Linked DNA regions of Spinactinospora alkalitolerans. The protein of the gene in region 2 binds, or shares a complex with, the protein of the main gene of each other region. Links are inferred from orthologs where the notes say so. Each region holds a gene or a part of one and is shown on either strand. Other genes may lie near its edges.

Region 1 (2,893 bases), 420 kb from region 2 along the record:
TCGCGCGCGGCGCGGCGGGCGACGCACTCCCAGTACAGGGCGTCGAAGTCGCCGTCGGCGACGTTGTGCAGCTCTGCTCGGCGAACGCCGTGCACGAACGCCGCGAGTTCCTCGGCGTCCGTGCGGGGCGAGGCGACCCCGGCTTCGGCCAGCCGCAGCGTCGCCCGCGCCACCTCGTCGAGCAGGAAGTTCATTACCGGGCCTGTTCCAGCCTCTCCTTGGTGTCGGCGTCGATGAGGGCCTGCAGCACGCCGCTCAGGTCGCCGTCGAGGACGTGATCGAGGTTGTAGGCCTTGTAGCCGACCCGGTGGTCCGAGATGCGGTTCTCGGGGAAGTTGTAGGTCCGCACGCGCTCGGAGCGGTCGACGGTGCGCACCTGGCTCTTGCGCTCGGCCTCGGCCTCGGCGTCGGCCGTGGCCTGCGCCTCGGCCAGCAGCCGGGCCCGCAGCACGCGCAGCGCCTGCTCCTTGTTCTGGAGCTGGCTCTTCTCGTTCTGGCAGGAGACGACGATGCCGGTGGGCAGGTGGGTGATGCGCACGGCGGAGTCGGTGGTGTTGACGCTCTGGCCGCCGGGACCGGAGGAGCGGTAGACGTCGACGCGCAGGTCGTTGTCGCTGATCTCGACGTCGATCTCCTCGGCCTCGGGGACGACCAGCACGCCGGCGGCCGAGGTGTGGATGCGGCCCTGCGATTCGGTGACCGGCACGCGCTGGACGCGGTGCACGCCGCCCTCGAACTTCAACTGGGTCCACACGCCCTGGCCGGGCTCGGCGCCGCCCTTGGTCTTGACCGCGACCGTGATGTCCTTGTACCCGCCGAGGTCGGAGTAGGTGGCGTCGATGACCTCGGTCTTCCAGCCCTGGCGCTCGGCGTAGCGCAGGTACATGCGGACCAGGTCGCCGGCGAACAGCGCGGACTCCTCGCCGCCCTCGCCGGCCTTGACCTCCAGGATGACGTCCTTGTCGTCATTGGGGTCGCGCGGGATCAGCAGGCGGCGCAGCCGTTCGGTGAGCTCCTCCCGCTGCGCGGTGAGCTCCTTGGCCTCGTCGGCGAAGGCCGGGTCCTCGGCGGCGAGCTCGTTGGCGGCCTCGATGTCGCTCTCGACCTGCTGGAGCTCGCGGTAGGACGCGATGACGGGGGTGAGCTGGGAATAGCGCCGCCCCAGTCTGCGCGCCTGGGACTGGTCGGCGTGTACAGCGGGATCCGCGAGCTGCTGCTCCAGCTCGTAGTACTCGCCAAGGAGGTCGTCCAGCTTCACTTCTTCGTCCCCATCGAAAGCGTCGGTGCGTCGGTGTGCGCGCCCGGATGTCGAAGACCGCGGGCGCGGCGTCGCGGTGCCGCGGCGCCGGCGCACGTGCCCGTGGCACGGTGCGCCGGCGCCGCCGGCGGCTGACGCTACCTGCGCTTGCCGAAGCGCTTCTCGAAGCGGGCGACCCGGCCGCCGGTGTCCAGGATCTTCTGCTTGCCGGTGTAGAACGGGTGGCAGGCGGAGCAGAGGTCGGCGCGGATGACGCCGCTGGTGGCGGTGCTTCGGGTGGTGAAGTTGTTGCCGCAGGCGCAGGTCACCTGGGTGACAACGTAGTCAGGGTGAATGTCGGCTTGCACGTGGATCTCCTCGCTAGGGGCGGTCGCCGGACGCACGCGGTCGTGAACGGGTCGTTCCTCGACGCGGACATGCGCGAACCGGTACCGCGGCGGTCGATATACCAGTTTGCCAGACCTTCAAACCGCAATCGTCCAGCGACTATTCCCACCCGTCCCGCCGGGGGTGCCCGGAGCCCGGGGAGTGCGATCTAGATGTGTTGTTCGGAGAGGTCGGTGGGAGTCGGGAGGCTGTGGCCGCGGTCCTCCGTGCACCACCGCATGACCTGGGAGGCCGCCGTCAGCGCGCCGGCGCCTGACAACAGCCTCATCAGGTCACCACGGGCCCGGCCAAGACCTGGAAACAATTCCCGAAACAACACACCTAGGACCCGCCCTTGTCCTGTTCGGGGCCGGTGACCGGCTCGCTCGGGTGGTCGCCGGGCCGCGGATCGGCTCCGGAGGCGGTCTCGGCCGGGCACAGCGCCGTCTCGATGATGTCCCAGGCCGGAGGGTCGGGATCCTCGGTGTAGCGCGCCTGGAACATGGTGAAGTGCCGGTCCTCGCTGTGCACGGTCCAGTTGCGGTAGCCGGGGATGTTGCCCGAGTGCATCCACACATCGACCCCGCAGGACAGCACGTGCTGCTTGGGGCCGAGCCCGAAGCCGATGCCCTGGTCGTCGGTGGCCTGGACGGTCAGCATCTCCTCCAGCATCGGGGCGTCCAGCACCTCGCCGCCCAGCAGCGCGCCGTAGAACCGGTTGATGTCGGTGACCGTGGAGACGACCTGCGCGGTGCCGTACCAGCGCGTGGGGTTGAACTCGGTGATCTCGGTCGGCTCGGGATCGGCGCCCGGCCACGGCCGCACCGCCAGGTAGGCGTGCATCGCCGGTTCGGGCATGGCGGAGTCGCCGGGGAGGGAGGTGCCGGCCAGTCCCAGCGGCTCGATGATCCGCTCGGTGACCTCCTCGGTGTAGGGACGGCCGGTGATCTTCTCGATCACCATCGCCACCAGCACGTAGTTGGTGTTGGAGTAGGCGACGTCGGTGCCGGGGGCGAACACCGGGTCGTGCTCGCCGGCGATCTCGACGAGCTCCTCAGGGCGCCACGTCCGGTGGGGGTCGTCGAGCACGCTGGGCATCGCCCGGTTGTAGCTGAACAGGCCGCTGGTGTGGCTCATCAGCATGCGCAGCGTGACCTCGTCCCCGCCGGCCACCAGGCCGGGCAGGTGCCGCTCCACCGTGTCGTCGAGGCCGGCCCTGCCCTCACCGACGAGTTGCAGCAGGACGGCGGCGACGAACGGCTTGGACAG
Region 2 (2,908 bases):
CTGTTCCCCCGCTGAAGCGGAGGTTCCTCTAGGACCTGCGGCGTGGTCATGGGCACCGCGCCGGATCGCTCCGGCCGCCGTGCCCCGTCGGTTGGTTGTCGCATGCGCGGACGACGGTGCCCCGCCGTCCGCTTCGAGCAGCCCGCCGCGTCGCCACGGCGGGGCAGCCTGTCAGAGAAGCCCCGATTCCGGAGTCACGGATGAGGGGGTGCGGCTATGGCTCAGGTGTGAGCGTGCCGCCGGCGCTACCGCACTGCGGCAGCCGACCCCCTCGGCCTCCGTGCTCGAGACTCTCTACCAGCTGGACTTGGTGATGCCCGGGAGCTCGCCCCGGTGCGCCATCTCGCGGAAGCAGATGCGGCACAGGCCGAACTTCCGGAAGACGGCGCGCGGGCGGCCGCACCGCGAGCAACGAGTATACGCGCGAACCTCGAACTTCTGCTTCCGGTTCGCCTTCGCGATCAGTGCCTTCTTAGCCATCCGTCGTCACCCCTAGGCTTCCTTGAACGGGAAGCCGAGCCGCTTGAGCAGGCTACGGCCTTCGTCGTCGTTGGTCGCCGTGGTGACGACCGTGATGTCCATGCCGCGCTGGCGGTCGACCTTGTCCGGGTCGACCTCGTGGAACATGACCTGCTCGGTCAGACCGAAGGTGTAGTTGCCACGGCCGTCGAACTGCTTCGGGGAGAGCCCGCGGAAGTCGCGGATGCGGGGCAGCGCCAGGGAGAGCAGGCGGTCGAGGAACTCCCACATCCGGTCGCCGCGCAGCGTGACGCTGGCGCCGATCGGCTGGCCCTCGCGCAGCTTGAACTGCGCGATGGAGTTCTTCGCCCGGTTCACCTTGGGCTTCTGGCCCGTGATCGCCGACAGGTCTGCGATCGCGCCCTGGATCAGCTTCGCGTCGCGCGCGGCCTCACCGACACCCATGTTGACCACGATCTTGGTCAGGCCGGGGACCTGCATGATGTTCTTGATGTCGAACTCGTCGCGCAGACCCTGGATGATCTCGGAGCGGTACTTCTCCTTGAGGCGCGGCAGCGCGGGGGCTTCAGTCGTAACCGTCATCAGATGTCCTTACCGGTGCGGCGGGAGATCCGAACCTTGGTTCCGTCTTCCTCGAAGCGGTAACCGACGCGCGTGGCCTTGCCGTCCTCGACGATCGCCACGTTGCTCACGTGGATCGCAGCCTCCTGGGTGACGACCTCACCCTGCTGGCCGCCCGCCTGATTGGCCTTCTTGTGCTTCTTGATGAGGTTGACGCCCTCGACGACGACACGCTGCTCCCGGGGAAGGGCCCTGAGGACCTTCCCGGTGGCACCCCTGTCCTTGCCGGCGATGACGATGACCTCGTCGCCTGATTTGATCTTCATCGCCTAGAGCACCTCCGGCGCTAGCGAGATGATGCGCATGAACTTCTTGTCCCGCAGCTCACGGCCGACCGGGCCGAAGATGCGGGTGCCTCGCGGGTCCCCACCGTCCTTGATGAGCACGGCGGCGTTCTCATCGAAGCGGATGTAGGAGCCGTCGGGCCGGCGGCGCTCCTTGGTGGTGCGCACGATAACGGCCTTGACGACATCGCCCTTCTTCACGCCGGCGTTGGGAAGAGCGTCCTTCACCGTCGCCACGATGGTGTCGCCGATGCCCGCGTAGCGCCGACCCGAGCCGCCGAGAACGCGGATGGTCAAGATCTCCTTGGCACCCGTGTTGTCGGCGATCTTGAGTCGCGACTCCTGCTGAATCACGTCTGCTCCTGATATATGCGCGCGAGTTCACTTCCCGCGCTTGCTAGGTGGTCTCACCCCTCGGCGGCCGATCTCCACGAATCGGCCGCCGGACGGGGGTTACTTAGCCTTCTCCAGGATCTCCACGACGCGCCAGCGCTTGGTCGCGGACAGCGGGCGGGTCTCCATCAGGCGGACCCGGTCCCCGATGCCGGCGGAGTTCGCCTCGTCGTGGGCCTTGTACTTCGTGGTACGGCGGATGACCTTGCCGTAGAGCGCGTGCTTGACGCGGTCCTCCACCTCGACAACGACGGTCTTGTCCATCTTGTCGCTGACGACGTAGCCCTCGCGCACCTTGCGGTAGTTGCGCTCGTGGTCGCGGGTCACGGCCTTCTCTTCGCTCATTCGGCTGCTTCCTTCGTCTTCTCAGCCGACTCGCCGGCCAACGGCATGATGCCGAGTTCGTGCTCCCGCATGACCGTGTAGATCCGAGCGATCTCACGCTTGACGGTGCGCAGCCGACTGCTGTTGTCCAGCTGCCCGGTGGCGGCCTGGAAGCGGAGGTTGAACAGCTCTTCCTTGGCCTCCTTGAGCTTGCCGACCAGGTCCTCCAGGGACTGGTCGCGCAGCTCCTGGGCGGTCAGGGACTTCGCCATTACTCCCACACCTCCCGCTTCACGAACTTGCACTTCATCGGGAGCTTGTGCATCGCGCGGCGCAAGGCCTCCTTCGCGATGGGCTCCGGAACCCCGGACAGCTCGAACATCACGCGTCCGGGCTTGACCGGGGCGACCCACCATTCCGGGGAGCCCTTGCCGGAGCCCATGCGGGTCTCGGCGGGCTTCTTGGTCAGCGGGCGGTCCGGGAAGATGTTGATCCAGACCTTGCCGCCGCGGCGGATGTGCCGGGTCATCGCGATACGCGCCGACTCGATCTGCCGGTTGGTGACGTAGGCGGGCTCCAGGGCCTGGATGCCGTACTCACCGAAGTTGATCTTCGTACCACCCTTGGCGCGACCGGAGAGGTCCGGGTGGTGCTGCTTGCGGTACTTGACCTTGCGGGGAATGAGCATCGGTCAGCTCCCCTCGTTCCCGGACTTCTCCCCGGCCTGCACCTGCGGGGCGGGCTTCGCCTCGGGCTGCTGGTCGGACTGCTGGGCGTTGCTCTGGGCGCCGGCGTTGGCCCCCGGG

Evidence for each region. Proteins that work in one complex are often made in the same cells at the same time.
Region 1: rplN (region 2) and rpmE share a complex: the UniProt entries of both Bacillus subtilis proteins name them as parts of the 50S ribosomal subunit. The link is inferred for Spinactinospora alkalitolerans from one-to-one orthologs.

The regions. Positions count from the first base shown.
Region 1 is NZ_JACCCC010000001.1:5,088,971-5,091,863, forward strand. Bases 1-2,785 are described here. They hold rpmE (50S ribosomal protein L31), read right to left. Parts: upstream 1,606-2,785; coding sequence 1,396-1,605; downstream 1-1,395. Other genes in these bases: prmC (peptide chain release factor N(5)-glutamine methyltransferase), read right to left, coding at 1-194; prfA (peptide chain release factor 1), read right to left, coding at 194-1,258; HDA32_RS22680 (serine hydrolase domain-containing protein), read right to left, coding at 1,967-2,785. Also shown: more of HDA32_RS22680, read right to left, coding at 2,786-2,893. UniProt on the Bacillus subtilis protein: Binds the 23S rRNA. While neither of the L31 paralogs is essential, this protein seems to function as the main L31 protein.
Region 2 is NZ_JACCCC010000001.1:5,511,234-5,514,141, forward strand. Bases 56-2,855 are described here. They hold rplN (50S ribosomal protein L14), read right to left. Parts: upstream 1,740-2,855; coding sequence 1,371-1,739; downstream 56-1,370. Other genes in these bases: HDA32_RS24530 (type Z 30S ribosomal protein S14), read right to left, coding at 295-480; rplE (50S ribosomal protein L5), read right to left, coding at 493-1,062; rplX (50S ribosomal protein L24), read right to left, coding at 1,062-1,367; rpsQ (30S ribosomal protein S17), read right to left, coding at 1,839-2,123; rpmC (50S ribosomal protein L29), read right to left, coding at 2,120-2,374. In the rest of the region: more of rpsC, read right to left, coding at 2,856-2,908. UniProt on the Bacillus subtilis protein: Binds to 23S rRNA. Forms part of two intersubunit bridges in the 70S ribosome.